2 regions of the Fictibacillus sp. NPDC058756 genome follow, and region 1 is predicted to be linked to the other one. Evidence: predicted binding sites of a transcription regulator. Region 1 holds the regulator's gene; the other holds the start of a gene.
What was found. Region 1 encodes LexA, which represses DNA repair genes until DNA is damaged. Its sites were predicted from a motif close to CGAACATATGTTCG; they were not measured.

Region 1 (8,090 bases):
TTGATAAGCTTCTTGAGATTAAAGCACTGCTCGAACAAGGCGTGAATTTAGCGGGTATCAAAAGGGTATTTGAACTTAACGAACAGGCTGCTGAATTAATTAAAAATCAGCAAAATGTTCAAGGAGTTAAAGAAATTTCGGAATCTGCGCTTCATCGCCGCTTAAAAAGGGAATTGATTCATGCAGGAAGACACGGGAAAACATCTTTAATCCAAGGAGAACTTTCCAGGTTTTTTCATTAAACAAAAACTGAATAATACTTATTAGGTGAACAATCGCCTTAAACAGGCGTTTTTATATTTAAAGGAGGAGAAAGATTTGGCAAAGTATACAAAAGATGACATTTTAAGAATGGTAAAAGAAGAAAATGTAAGATTCATTCGTTTACAATTCACAGATTTATTGGGTGTAATTAAAAACGTTGAGATTCCAATCGGACAGCTTGAAAAAGCTTTAGATAATAAAATGATGTTTGACGGATCTTCTATTGAAGGTTTTGTACGAATTGAAGAATCTGATATGAACCTATTCCCTGATTTAGGTACATTTATAATCTTCCCTTGGACATCTGAAAAAGGTAAAGTTGCACGTTTGATCTGTGATATCTACATGCCCGATGGAAATCCATTCGATGGAGACCCGCGCGGTATTCTAAAGCGAGTATTAAAAGAGATGGAAGATCTAGGATTCTCAGACTTCAACATTGGACCTGAGCCAGAATTCTTCTTGTTCAAAAATGATGAAAAAGGTGAACCAACACTTGAATTAAATGATAAAGGCGGATACTTCGACCTTGCTCCAACAGACCTTGGTGAAAACTGCCGAAGAGATATTGTACTAGAGCTTGAAGATATGGGCTTTGAGATTGAAGCATCTCACCATGAAGTAGCACCTGGTCAGCATGAAATTGACTTTAAATATGCGGATGCAGTGAGCACATGTGATAACATCCAAACGTTTAAACTTGCTGTAAAAACAATTGCACGTAAGCACGGACTTCACGCTACTTTCATGGCAAAACCATTATTCGGTGTAAACGGTTCTGGTATGCATGCTAACATGTCTTTATTTAAAGACGGCGAAAATGTGTTCTATGATGAAAAGTCTCAAACAGGCTTAAGTGAAACGGCAATGCATTTCTTGGCTGGTATCCTAAAGCACGCACAAGGTTTTACAGCAATTACAAACCCTACTGTAAACTCTTATAAGCGTTTAGTGCCTGGCTATGAAGCACCATGTTATGTAGCTTGGTCTATGCAAAACAGAAGTCCGTTAATTCGTATTCCAGCTTCACGCGGTATCAGCACACGTATCGAAGTTCGAAGTGTTGATCCAACGGCTAACCCGTATCTTGCAATGGCAGTATTGCTTGCATCAGGTCTTGATGGAATCAAGAACAAATTAGCTGCTCCGAAGCCTGTAGACCGCAACATCTATGTAATGGATAAAGATGAGCGCGAAGCAGAAGGAATTCAAGATCTCCCAGCAACATTAAAAGAAGCTCTAGTACTTTTCAGTAAAAATGAAGTTCTGACAAAAGCTCTTGGTGAGCACGCTACAGAACATTTCATAGAAGCGAAAGAGATCGAGTGGGATATGTTCCGTACACAAGTTCACCCTTGGGAACGCGAACAATATATGAGCATGTATTAAAACCTGTAAACCCCTGATACCATTGGTGTCAGGGGTTTTTATGTTTATTCCCAGTTGCATCTTTTTAACCTATTTGATTGTGATCGGAGTCCCGTCAAACTTAGTGAATGAGAAACCACAAAATTTCTCATTGTAGGTCGCCCTGTAGTCCCTAAGAATGCTTATTGCGACGTCTTCACCAAGTTACATCCCCTCAATCCCATCAGAACGCCAATGGACGCCGGCTGTATCGCGGCCTAGGGAGATATTTGCGGCCAGTTTATTCAATTCCCCGCCTATTGTCAATGGTTCTCCTGAATAAGGAAGCAATGAGAGGCCATCCGAACTGGCGGCGACTGGATTTGGAATCTCAAACGATTCTTTAAAGAATGCCTTGAGAATAGTGGCTCCGGCCCCAGCGATGGCTGCGTGGCCAGCTGGGTAAGCCGAATGGGTTGGGCAGCCTTCCGGATAGGACATAGGAAGCAGGTAGCTGCGGAACTTTTTGAATACCTTACAAATCACCTTGGAATTGAGGAGTTCTGAGTTTATCGGGTAGCATTGTGCACCTATCATATGGTTGTGGACGCGTCCTCCGAACTCCTCGGGACGTAGTCTGCGGTGGACAAGGAATTTTTGGAACCAGGCTGCCTCAAGTGCTGCCCGCCCCACTTTTGTAACTAAATCAAGAATATGTGGGGCCCCGAAGGTAATAAAACCACCTTGGGTTTCTGATTTAAGGTAGGGGTTGGATTCATCTAATGCTCCTATGCCGTAGCTCAGCAGAACTAAACAAGCGGAAAGTGGACCCTGGAAGGAAAAGTCCTGATGAACATATTCACCCAAATCCCTTCCATTGCGGATATAGCGGGGTGTAGGGTCGAATAACGCTGCCGCAGGAGTTGAGCCGTTCTGGACATCCAACCATTTATCATATGATGTCATATGATCAGATCCTCTCACAGTTGTACGATATCGTTGAATGATTGTTGTCGCACCATAGGGGATGTCTTTCAATAGAAATTGGGAGACATAAGGACCTGTTAAGTCACCAGGTGTGTCTCCGCGGAATAGCGTACCAGTTGTGACTTTGCCGTCGGCTTTCGGTCCGCGAAAATCAGAAAATGAGGATAAATCTGAAGCTGCTTCCATGGTAAGTGGATTGGTGCCGTACTCAAGAAAAGGCACATCGCGGGTCAGCGCCTGCCAATATAGTTCAGCCATTTCACCAGCCTCCCAAGCACTGTTAAAGGAAGGAGGTACAGCGATACCTAAGTTGTGGCAATCAGTTCCCGCAAGATCAAATGCGTAAACGGCTTGAGGATTTGCAAGCTTGACGTCACCGCCGAGAGGAATAGATTCAAAATGGCGTTTCTTACCTGTTTTTAAGGCCTTAATAAATTGGTTATATGCCTGGAGGTCAACCTCGCCAAGGGAATTATGTGGCAACCCCTTAGAAAAGCTGCCAATTTTAGTTGGATACAATTGTTCGTCACCATTACATGGATGTTTAGTGAGAGGAAGTTTCATTTGGGAAGCTGCTGCCTTAAGACGAACTTGAAATGCTTTCTCATTGCGCTCTATTGAATTTAAAGGTCCGATTAAACAGTTTTTTTTATTATTAGACTTGTTGTTTTTTGCCATCTTATCACCTATTTATTTTATTATGATACTAGGAAAAAATCCTACTTTCTCCGATGTTAATATCTTTATTTTAAAATATTCTTTAGCCCCCTAATCTCTTACTTCAACTGGTTTATTATATTCATTTTTTTTTTATAAGAATAGGTTGTTCACCAATACGAATTAGCCAATTTACTCTTATTAGACCGTGTCCTTTAGCAGGCGAAACAGGAAGCCTTTTCAATTAAAGGATTTGTTTTTTATCTATTTCGCAAATGGAAATCAGAAGAGAATAAAGGAAAATGAAATTATACTTGATATTTTTTGCAAAAAAAAAACAAGCCGGTAATTTTTATTTACAGCTTGTCTAATCGCAAATATTATACTTAATGAATACTTCTATATACGACGATAACTTTCCCTAAAATTGTACACTAATTTATAGACTACCACTGTATCTCCCTTACGCAGAACTTTAAGAAGCTCGTCCAATTGAGGGTCTATTACCATGGGTGGCGAATAGAATGGTCTATTGCTATGTATCACGTAATATTTTCAATCAATGGTTATGTATTTTATCTTTTTCGTAAATGGAAAGCTGAAGAAAAAAATTAGTAATTACCTCTTTTAATTTTTTAGTATTGTTAATATCCGATGAATTTGAAGGTGCAAAAAAACAAGCCATTTTTAAAAAATAGCTTGCTTAAATAAATTGATGAATTAATGAATACTTCTGTAAACACCTATTACTTTACCTAAGATTGTACAGCTCTGCAGAATAATAGGCTCCATAGAAGAGTTCTCTGGCTGAAGCCTGATATGATTCTTTTCTTTAAAGAATCGTTTTACAGTTGCTTCATCTTCGTCAGTCATTGCAACGATAATATCTCCATTATTTGCTGTTGGCTGCTGTTTTACAACAACTAAGTCTTTATTAAAAATTCCTGCTTCGATCATACTGTCTCCAACTACGGAAAGCATAAAGACATTTTCGTCTCCAACAACATGTTCGGGAAGAGGGAAATATTCTTCAACATTTTCAACAGCGCTGATAGGAAGCCCTGCAGTTACTTTACCGATTACCGGAATCGACACAGATCTGACAGAAGGAATATTATCTTCTAACCCTAATACCTCGATTGCTCTTGGCTTAGTTGGATCCCTGCGTATTAGCCCCTTTTTCTCAAGTCTTGCTAAATGTCCATGGACAGTAGAACTCGAAGCAAGTCCAACGGCTTCACCAATTTCTCTAACGGAAGGCGGATAGCCTTTTTGTGATACTTCTTCTTTTATAAAAGCCAGAATATCCAATTGCCGTCTGGATAACTTAGTCATTTTTAAGCACCTCACCAGATTTTTTATCTATAAAAAAGTATAGCATGGCATTCTTGCAGATACAAACATAAGTTCGAAAAAATGTGTTGACACCGAACAAACGTTCCAGTTATTATAAAGATAATAAATACGAACAAACGTTTGTTGAAAGGGGAATAATAATGAAACAAGGGACGTTGCATGTTATTGTATTTTTAGGTTTAGTAGGGGGAATCTTTTTTACATTATCAAATCTTGCATCACAGGATAAACAATATATAGAAGTTACTATTGAAGAAGGAGAGTCATTATGGAGTCTTTCTGAAGAATATAATGCTAAACATCATTATTCCAACTGGGAATTTATTAAATGGGTAGAACAAAAGAACAGTGTAAACGCGGCGGCTGTATTTCCAGGCCAGAAAGTAATAATTCCGGTTAATAAATAAAAAGCAGGTCTTTAATCTATGAAAGCTATCATTTATTGCAGAGTCAGTACAGAAAAAGATGAACAAACCACATCAATCGAAAGACAAAAAGCAGAGCTGTTGAAACTGGCAGATCAATTTAATCTAGAAGTAATTAATTGTATATCAGAAAAGGCTAGCGGCTATTCACTGGAACGTAATGAGCTATTGAGTGTTTTGGATATGGCAAGGGATGGTGAGTTTCAGTATCTGCTTGTTCAGGATGATACTCGTTTAGGAAGAGGCAAGGCTAAGATGGCAATTCTACATCAATTAATTAAATACAATATAAAAGTGTTTACATTATCACATAACGGAGAATACACTTTAACTGAAGCAGATGAAATGGTTCTGGATATTGTCTCAACAGTTGAGGAATATCAGCGAAAGCTCCATAATATGAAGATCAAAAGAGGTATGAAAAAAGCGGTAAAAGATGGCTATAAACCTCAGAAAAATCTGAAGAACAAAACTTATGGAGGCCGTGAAAAGAAAGAAGTACCTATACACGAAATAGTCCGGCTAAAAGAAATGAAGCTTACTTTTCATGATATTGCTGCCACACTCAGGGGGCTAGGCTATAACATTTCAAAAGCCACTGTTCATCGAAGATACAGAGAATATATGGAAAATACCGATAACTAGAAATTCCTTTTCTACTCATGTAAGATTGAGAGAAAGAGATCGGAAAAAGGAGTTTTTATAGATGCTATCTAAAGATAAAATGCAAAGAATAAATGAACTATCCAGAAAATCCAAGCAAACAGAATTATCAAAAGAAGAAAAGATTGAACAAAAGAAACTGAGAGAAGAATATCTCCAAGTGTTTAGAAAATCTTTTGTTCAAGACTTGCATGGCGTTACATTTGTAGATCCAAACGGAAATGATGTAACACCTGAAAAACTAAAAAGAAGCAAAGACAATAAAAATAACCTTAAACATTAATACTTAATGCCTATTTGCAAGAATGCAAAAAGGCATTTTTTTCTGTTGCATTAAATATTTATTAGTATATACTGTTATATAACAACTTTGAAAGGGGAGAATATTTTGACTTTTTCAATCACGAGTGCAGCTGCTAATCTTTATAAAGATATCGAATTAGGAGCAAAAGAAGGTTTGCGTTTTTTTGTGAAGTATGCGGGAAGCGGTGATTCGGGCGGCTTTTCACTTGGTGTAACTCCTGCGGTGCCAGAAGAAAATGACTACATTCAGGAAGTTGAAGGATTAAGATTTTTTGTTAAAGCAGAAGAAAGCTGGTTTGCTGAAAATATGAAGCTTGATTATGACGAAAAAACGGATTATTTCTCTTGTCAGATTCCCGGTTTAGCTTAATATAAATTAAACCGCCTGTACTATAACAACGTATTCGTTGCTATAGTTTCAGGCGGTTTTTGTATGAACTGAAGAGGGTAATGGTAAAATAACAGTAGTTTACAAAGTGTTTACCTTGTCTAATTGGACATGAAGGTTTATTATGTAATTCAAAACTGTTTAGTACATATGAAGGGATGATTTTTTTGTCACGTAATATTGATGAATTAGCAATTAATACGATCAGAACACTATCAATTGACAGCATAGAAAAGGCCAATTCCGGCCATCCAGGAATGCCTATGGGTTCAGCCCCAATGGCATATAGCCTTTGGGCGAAATATATGAACCATAATCCATCTAATCCAGAATGGTTTAACCGTGACCGCTTTGTTTTATCAGCGGGCCATGGATCAATGCTATTGTATAGCTTGCTTCATTTAAGCGGTTATGGGTTAACGATTGAAGACTTGCAGCAATTTAGACAATGGGGAAGCAAAACTCCTGGACATCCTGAATACGGTCATACAGTCGGTGTAGAAGCAACCACCGGCCCACTTGGACAAGGAATTGCGATGGCTGTTGGAATGGCTATGGCAGAACGTCACCTGGCTGCGAAATATAACCGTGATGGACACGAAGTGATAAATCATTATACGTATTCCATCTGTGGTGATGGGGACTTGATGGAAGGTGTATCTGCAGAAGCTGCTTCTTTAGCTGGGCACCTTGGATTAGGAAGAATGATTGTGCTTTATGATTCGAATGACATTTCTTTAGATGGTGATCTGCATCATTCATTCTCAGAGAATGTACAGCAAAGATTTGAAGCATACGGCTGGCAAGTTCTTTTTGTAGAAGATGGAACTAACTTGGAAGAAATCGAAAAGGCTATAGCAGAAGCTCGTGAAGAGTTAAACAAGCCGACACTTATTGAAGTTAAAACAGTAATCGGACACGGTTCACCGAATAAGTCTGGTAAATCTGCTTCACATGGTGCACCACTAGGGAAAGACGAAATCCTGTTAACAAAAGAAGCATACAAGTGGACATTTGAAAATGATTTCCACGTTCCTGAAGAAGTTAAATCACATTTTGAAAAGTTAAAGTCTGAAGGTCAGTCAAAAGAAGATGAATGGAATAAGCAATTCAAGGCATATGAAGAAGCTTATCCTGAATTAGCTCAAGAACTTCAAGAAGCTATTAAAGGAAGTCTGCCAGAAAACTGGGATCAAAATATGCCTGAATTTGATAAGGCGATTGCTACTCGTTCTTCTGCTGGAAAAGCGTTAAATGTACTTGCTAAAAACGTTCCATCAATCTTTGGAGGCTCCGCGGATTTAGCTGGTTCAAACAAAACACTTCTAGAGGGCGAAGTAAACTTTAGCCGAAACGATTACAGCGGCCGCAACATCTGGTTTGGTGTTCGTGAATTCGCAATGGGAGCGGCATTAAACGGAATGGCTCTCCATGGAGGACTTAAGGTATACGGTGGAACATTTTTTGTTTTCTCCGATTACGTTCGTCCAGCAATTCGTTTGTCTGCTTTAATGGGTCTGCCAGTGACTTATGTATTAACACATGACAGTGTGATGGTAGGTGAGGATGGTCCTACACATGAGCCTGTTGAACAGCTTGCTTCATTGCGTGCCCTTCCAAATCTTAACTTGATTCGTCCAGCTGACGGATATGAATCAAACGCAGCTTGGAAGATTGCAGTTGAAAGTACGGATCAGCCA
Region 2 (8,090 bases), 1.3 Mb from region 1:
CGTCTACAAGAAAATCCTGATGATGCGAGCTTCCTCGTCGCATGCCTTACGAGAAAAATACTCAGGTAGCTGGCACGCTGATCCCGCAGGAGTCCCGCACCTTATACTCCAATCAATTTGCAAATGAGGTCAATCACAAAAATGCCCTAGAAGCAACAATCCTTTAGAAAAGAGTCTTAAAAAAACTTTTATGACTTCTCGGAGTTTGTTGAAGCGTACGTTGGAAACAACGGATTGTATGATGAGTATACTTATTTGAACAACTATTGGGAAGAAAAAGAGAGATTTCCTTATCTGATCGAAAAAGAGGGAAAAATCGCTGGTTTTATATTAGTAAGGGAAGTTCAAGAGGAAGATAAGCGTTACTGGTCAATAGCGGAATTTTTTATTATGAAAAAATTCCGTCTTATCGGGTTAGGAAAATATGCGGCACATCAAGTATTTCAAATACATAAAGGGAATTGGGAAGTTTTCCAGATTGAGAGTAACAAACCTGCTCAGGCTTTTTGGAGAAAAGTGATCAAAGATTATACAGAAGGGCAGTTTGCAGAGAGGACGGAAGAGGGGAAAGTAATCCAAGCGTTCTGCAGTAAACGATATACATTTTTGGAGTGATTCTTTAAAAGAATCGCTCTTTATTTTTGCAGTAAAACGATCGAGGAAGTTTTACTTTTTATAATTAGGGCAAAATATGATAGGAATCAGTTTGGCTGCTGAATGGTTATTATTCTTTTTGAGTCATGAGAGGATGTACACATGTTTAGGATGAATCTGCTTGATAATTATCTAAAGAAATATACAAAAATGTCTGAGAGGGAACTATCTCATACTGTTCAATCTAATATGTGGTTTACTCCCGTGCTTTATGTTATCTTTTCTTCTCTATTAGTGAGTGTTACACTAACCACTGATCTAAAGTACGATTTAGGAGATCAGATGCGCCCTTTTTTTGCGGTAGATTATGATCTAACACGAAATCTAGTGGGAACACTTACAGCTGCGATTTTAACGCTGACTACCTTTACCTTTAACTTGATTCTAGTTGTTTTTACAACATTTTCTGGCCAGTTTTCACCTCGAATGCTCAAAAATTTTATTGCAAGTAAGTCAACACAGCGCGTGCTGGGCATATTTACATCAAGTTTTATCTATATGTTATTGAGTTTTCTATTTTTGAATAAAAGAATGGCGGAATATTATTTTGCTGTTCCTTTGCTTGCGGCAATCATTGCTGCATTTTCAATGGGAACGTTTATCTTTTTTATTAATCATGCAGTCGCCTGGCTGCAAGTAAACCAGATGACTTACGATATGAAAAAAGAAGCGTTATCCATTGTGAAAAATACGTTAGAGGATGAAGTTGATCCTTATAAAGTAAACGATCTAAGCACGGTTAACAGTGATATCTGTGAGAATAAGGGTAATTCGATATCGGCTGGAAAATCTGGCTTCATTCAGCTGGTAGACTTTATTTCTATTATTAAAGAAGCTGAAAAAGATGATATTGTGATCCAGTTGGAATACACGATTGGCAGTTATGTGTTTGCTTCAACACCAATTATCACGTATTGGAAAAATGGTGAAAATGAAGTTGATGAACAAAAGTATATGTCTCTTATCAGTATTGGAAGAAGGCAGACAGAAGTTCAAGATATAGAATTCAGCATCAATAAACTGGTTGAAGTCGCGATAAGATCTCTTGGGAATTATGATCCAAAAACTGCAACAACCGCCATCTACCAGCTTGGAGAAGTGCTTGCTTCGATATCCCGGAATTCGATATTCTCAAAGTATTTAGTGGATAAAAACAATAATTTGCGAGTAGTTTTACAAGAAAGAGACTTTAGTCATTATTTATATAATGCGTTTGGCTATATCAGGCATTATGCAAAAGATAATGTCATTGTGTGCACCGAAATACTGAAAGTGCTGGATCTGATGGCGAAATCGCTTAATAAGCGTGATTATAATGCGGTATGGGAATTTGGTGTGTTCACAGCAAAAGGATTTGAAGATCTCTTCTTGTTTACATTAGACTATCAGCAATTCCACCATGCCCTGAAAAACTTAGCTGTTACGACAAAACATGAAAAAGAGTTTGAAGAATTCTTGGAAATAGAAAAACAAAATAAATTCAAGTCCACATGAAAAAAGCCCGGAAGTTTTTCCGGGCTTTTATATTTGGTTTAATGCGAATCGAGCTTCCGCAACAGAATGAAAAGGCTCGTCTAACTGCAGCATTTTGCGAAGTGCGGCCTTGAATGAATGTGAAATCGTTAATTCCTCTTCCCAGCTCTTTTCCTTCTTTATTTGAGGTTCATAAGAAGAATAGAGGAGAAACAAGGCAAAATGGCCGAGCGCAAAAAGATCGCTTTTCACGGTGACTGCCCGCATTCGCAGTTTTTCGGGATGGTCATCAGGATCTGACGTTTCTTTATCTGATAAAAAACAAGCCAGTCCAAAATCAATGATGTGCAGCGTTCCATTTCGCTGAATGATATTAGGTATTCGAAGATCACGATGTATGATGTCTTTTTCGTGAAAGGACTCAATAATGTTTAAAAGCTCCAGTAAAATGGCTATGGTTTCTCTTTCATTGTACGTGTGCTGATCTCGAAAAATCAGATCCTCAAAAGTGTCTCCCTGTATCCATTCCATAGTGATAAATAAACCTAAATCATTTTGGAATTCATCTAGAAGCTTTGGAATTTGAGAATGGTTGATTACTTTAAGGATTTCAGACTCTCGCTGGAAAGACCGGAGTCCGCTTTCGGTTTTTGCCTTAGTTTTTCGAAGCTGCTTCAGAACAACGGTAGTTTTTGTTAAGCTATCATGTGCTAAATAAGTAATTCCGTAACTCCCCATTCCTAGCAATTCGTTAATGCGGTAACGTTCCTGAATGAGGAGACCAGGTTTAAGAGGTCTATCAAATAATGTTCTTTGAAGACCCTTTAAGAGTTCATTGATCATCAGGAATTTTCAGCTAAAGAAGATCAGCTGCTGAAAAAGCTGCTTCTTTTTTTCTTCTTGTAATGCTTATGGCCATACCCGCCATAATGCTTCTTTCCAAAGTCACTGCTGCTGTACTTTTTATAGCTTTTCTTGTGCTTGTATCCAGAGCTGCTGTATTTTTTATAGCTTTTGTGACCCAATAACGATTTTAGTAATTTCTTTAACATATCAATCATCTCCTTAAAGATACATTGTTAATCATATTCGAACTTTGTATACATTATCCTACTGTACGTCCATCTAAACAGAAAGTTTCGTTGGGAAATGGGGTCTGGCCCCAAACAATTTATTTCCCATAACAATTTCCTTGTTTTTGTATAGGGAGTTTGGTTAAATTTAGAGAGGTATAGATGAACGTTTACTAAAGTTGGGTTTTTGAACGTTCAGATGAGAGGGGTCAATTGTTTCATGTTGGAGTATGTTTTCGCGGCTCTGTTTCCAGTGTTCTTGCTGCTGTTATTTAACAGAGTGTTATTTTCAAAGTTTCTGCCATTAGGGATTACCATTTTAATTTTAATTTTCGGGTTAGATGGTTTACATCAGCCGCTGCCGCTCCAAATCATTGCTGGAATTTCTACAATTATAGGCTTTTTTCTTGGGTTGAAAATCTATAAAAAACAAAAGAGAAAAGTAAAATAGAAAAAGACGTCACCTTTATGAGTAAGTAGTTTGGATACTGTGGAGAAAATGTTAAATATCAGTAAAAATAACATACTAAAGCACAGTAGAATTAGCACAGTAAATAACAATTGAAATCGCACAAAAAAACGCTTGAATTGTCTTAAATTGACACAAGCGTTTTTCATTTAGTCTTAATGTTTTATTAAAGTCCTTGTTACTTTCAAAAATCTTCTATCAAATTACTTTCCGATTAAAACAAAAACATTGTCATCGGGAGCTTTCATTACTGCAACGTGTCCACCTAAAGAATTAGGAAAAGGAGTGCGTATCCACTGTACTTCTGTATTAGATTTTAACGTTTCGTAAGCCATCCTAACATCTTCAACAACAATTTCTGTTTCAGCAAAATTCAAATTAGGATTATTCTTTAATACTAGCTCTGAATTACCATCAGGAAATCTCATTCCAACAAGAGTCCATTGTTTTTCCTCGTCTTGATAAGTTTCCCAAGCCTTAGTTAAACCTAACGATTGATAAAAATTTACCGACTTTTCAATGTCCGTAGTATAAATTGCAAGACAATCTATTCTTTTCCACATAAATTTCTTCCACCTCTATCATTTAAGAACCTCTATTTCTTTATATACATACATATTTTAACATAAAATCACAATTATCCTATTTGAACATAAGAATTAACATACTAAATAGCAAACCTTTTAGCATATTATTACTTCAAATGACAATAACTATTGTCAATATGATAACTAGAGTGCGATTTACTATGCGATATCATAATTAAACCTAGATAAAGCCTGTTATAAAAAGAAAAGCAGACCAAATTCGCTATGCTATTTGGTCTGCTAATTCCTATGTTATCTCATATGTTTCTCCACAAAAACTGAACTGCTTACTTTATGAGGTAGACGTCTTTCTTTTTGTATGCGAGATCGTTTCTTTTAAGAAGAGAATTAGAAGTGTTAAGACATAGATCGTGATTACTCCTAGACCCGCTTTATCAAAATTGAAAAGCTTTAATACAACAGAAGTTAAAATCGTGATGTATAGAGCTCCTAAATATTTTTGAATTTGTTCGTTTGAATAAATCGTTGTCAGTTTTGCTCCCAGCTGAGTGCCCACTAATGCTCCCACGATTAACAGGATGCCGAGTTTGTAGTCGAGCTGAATGGATGCCGCGTACGTTAAGAAACCAGCCGTTACGATTAAGAAAACGCTGACCAAGCTTGTACCGACTGCTTTTCTGGATGAGAAGTTCATCATTGAGATCAGTAAGGGCACCATTACAAAGCCTCCGCCAACACCAAGAGTCGTAGAAATAAAGCCTCCGGTAAATCCAATGAAAACGGCCTTCACCAAAGAAAAAGAAATTTGCCGTTCACCTGATTCAGTACTTTTGTTGTGTTTTGATTGTTTATAAAGCAGGGAAAGTGCAAAGTATGCAAGAAGCAAAATATAGAAAACCGGGATGATAGTATCGTCATAACCCATTTTCTCAAGCCATACTACAAGCGGATGGGCTACCTGAGTCGCTAGTACACCAACAAAACCAATAACAGCAGCAGTTTTCCAGATAATATTCTTATATCGCAAGTGGGCAGCAACGCCTGACACGCTCGTTCCGATCGAATACATCAAACTCGTTCCAATCGCAGAGAGTGGAGGAATCCCAAACAAAATAAGAACCGGCGTCAGAATAAAGCCTCCGCCAATGCCGAAAAATCCTGAGAAAATACCAATGCACAATCCAAGTAATATATAGAAAAATTCCAATTAAAAGCATCTCCTTTTGGGGACACACCTGCTACAATTTCCCCGAAACCGTTGATACAGCTAGCGGGAAATGGGGTCAGACCCCAAACAATTTATTTCCCAACAAGCGGCTGCCTTTAAGTATACCACTATGAATTCCTTCCAGAAACTTCTGCGAATATTTGTTCGTAATTATTAGGTTTTTGGATCGGTGCTGTGCTATAATTTGAGTAACCAGAAATTAGGAACGGAGGTTCGGTTTTGTGAGTCAAAGTCAAATGTTTGAAATCAAATCTGATTATCAGCCACAAGGGGATCAGCCCGCAGCGATCAAACACCTTGTGAACAATATTAATGCAGGAAAAAAGAGCATGACATTGCTTGGTGCGACAGGAACAGGGAAGACGTTTACCGTGTCGAATGTCATTCAGGAAGTGAACAAACCGACGCTTGTTATCGCTCATAATAAAACATTAGCCGGCCAGCTTTACAGTGAGCTGAAGGAGTTTTTTCCTAATAATGCGGTTGAATATTTTGTATCATACTACGATTACTATCAGCCTGAAGCATACATCGCTCATTCAGACACATACATCGAAAAAGATGCCAGCATCAACGATGAGATCGATAAACTTCGCCACTCCGCAACCTCTTCTCTTTTTGAAAGAAAAGACGTTATTATTGTTGCCAGTGTTTCTTGTATCTACGGTCTAGGTTCTCCAGACGAATACCGTGACATGGTAATCTCGCTCAGAGAAGGAATGGAAAAAGACCGTGATCAGCTTTTACGTGATTTAGTCGATATTCAGTACAATCGAAACGATATCAATTTCACTCGTGGTACCTTCCGTGTTCGCGGTGATGTTGTGGAAATCTTCCCGGCTTCGCGTGACGAACATTGCTTACGTGTGGAGTTTTTTGGTGATGAGATCGACAGAATTACAGAAGTAGATGCGCTTACAGGTGAAATTTTAGGCGAACGTAACCATGTTGCTATTTTCCCGGCATCCCACTTCGTAACCCGCGAAGAAAAGATGAAGCTTGCGATCAAACGAATCGAAGCTGAACTTGAGGACCGGCTTAAAGAGCTTAATGAAGCAGGGAAACTGCTGGAAGCACAGAGACTGGAACAGCGTACCCGCTACGATCTTGAAATGATGGCTGAAATGGGATTCTGTTCGGGTATCGAGAATTATTCTGTTCACTTAACTCTTCGTCCTTTAGGATCTACTCCTTATACATTGCTGGACTATTTTCCGGACGATTCTTTAATTGTTATCGACGAGTCGCATGTTACACTTCCGCAGATTCGTGGAATGTTTAATGGAGACCAGGCGAGAAAAAGTGTTCTGGTTGATCATGGCTTCCGTCTGCCTTCAGCAAAAGACAACCGTCCTTTAACCTTTGATGAATTTGAAAGATATACGAAGTTTCAGCACATCTATGTATCAGCAACACCAGGTCCTTACGAGCTTGAACATGCACCAGACCCTGTTGAGCAGATTATTCGTCCGACGGGACTGCTTGATCCTACATTAGAAGTACGTCCGATCAAAGGGCAGATTGACGACTTGCTCGGCGAGATTAACGAGAGAGTTGCTCAAAATGAAAGAGTGCTAGTTACAACGTTAACGAAAAAAATGTCTGAGGATCTGACCGACTACTTCGTAGAACTCGGAATAAAAGTCCGCTATCTTCACTCAGAAATCAAAACACTGGAGCGGATTCAGATCATACGTGACCTTCGGCTTGGAGTATTTGATGTTCTTGTTGGGATCAACCTTTTGAGAGAAGGACTCGATATTCCTGAAGTATCACTTGTTGCTATTTTAGATGCAGATAAAGAAGGATTTCTGCGTTCAGAGCGTTCGCTTATTCAGACGATCGGACGTGCTGCCCGTAACTCAAACGGACACGTTATCATGTATGGAGATAAAATTACGAAATCCATGCAGATTGCGATCGATGAAACACAGCGCCGACGACAAAAACAGATGGAACATAATGAAAAGCACGGCATAACTCCGACTACGATTAAGAAAGAAGTTCGTGACGTCATTCGTGCTACACAAGCAGCTGAAGATACAGAAACCTATACAGGTGCACAAGCTCCTAAGCAAAAGATGAACAAGAAAGATCGCGAAGCCTTTATCGAGCGTATGGAAAAAGAGATGAAGGATGCCGCCAAGAACCTTCAGTTCGAACGTGCAGCAGAGCTTCGTGACCTCATACTTGAGTTGAAAGCGGAAGGATGATAGCAGTTGGCAACCAATCAAAACATAATTGTTAAGGGTGCAAGAGCCCATAATTTAAAGAATATAGATATTACGATCCCGCGTGATAAGCTGGTAGTTTTAACCGGCTTATCCGGTTCGGGGAAATCTTCTCTGGCTTTCGATACGATCTATGCAGAAGGTCAGCGCCGATACGTTGAATCTCTATCTGCGTATGCGCGTCAGTTCCTTGGACAGATGGACAAGCCGGATGTTGATTCTATAGAAGGTCTATCACCGGCTATCTCGATCGATCAGAAGACAACAAGCCGCAATCCGCGTTCAACGGTTGGAACGGTTACTGAAATCTATGATTACCTGCGTCTTTTATTTGCACGTATCGGACGTCCTGTTTGTCCTGTTCATCATGTAGAGATTACATCTCAAACGATTGAACAAATGGTAGACCGTATT

Region 2: the regulator LexA is predicted to act here: its motif matches at 5,579-5,592, upstream of uvrB (excinuclease ABC subunit UvrB).

What each region holds. Positions count from the first base shown of each region.
Region 1 is NZ_JBHYPU010000001.1:1,943,842-1,951,931, reverse strand. It holds gene ACFW35_RS09810 (MerR family transcriptional regulator) at 1-242, shown strand, start outside; gene glnA (type I glutamate--ammonia ligase) at 319-1,653, shown strand; gene ACFW35_RS09800 (phosphoesterase) at 1,837-3,276, opposite strand; gene lexA (transcriptional repressor LexA) at 3,976-4,590, opposite strand; gene yneA (cell division suppressor protein YneA) at 4,752-5,018, shown strand; gene ACFW35_RS09785 (YneB family resolvase-like protein) at 5,037-5,681, shown strand; gene ACFW35_RS09780 (DUF896 domain-containing protein) at 5,743-5,982, shown strand; gene ACFW35_RS09775 (HesB/YadR/YfhF family protein) at 6,088-6,372, shown strand; gene tkt (transketolase) at 6,549-8,090, shown strand, end outside.
Region 2 is NZ_JBHYPU010000001.1:666,874-674,963, forward strand. It holds gene ACFW35_RS03210 (GNAT family N-acetyltransferase) at 256-615, shown strand; gene ACFW35_RS03215 (DUF2254 domain-containing protein) at 757-2,148, shown strand; gene ACFW35_RS03220 (serine/threonine protein kinase) at 2,176-2,970, opposite strand; gene ACFW35_RS03225 (hypothetical protein) at 2,994-3,179, opposite strand; gene ACFW35_RS03230 (DUF2198 family protein) at 3,421-3,651, shown strand; gene ACFW35_RS03235 (VOC family protein) at 3,873-4,232, opposite strand; gene ACFW35_RS03240 (sulfite exporter TauE/SafE family protein) at 4,549-5,424, opposite strand; gene uvrB (excinuclease ABC subunit UvrB) at 5,682-7,658, shown strand; gene uvrA (excinuclease ABC subunit UvrA) at 7,665-8,090, shown strand, end outside.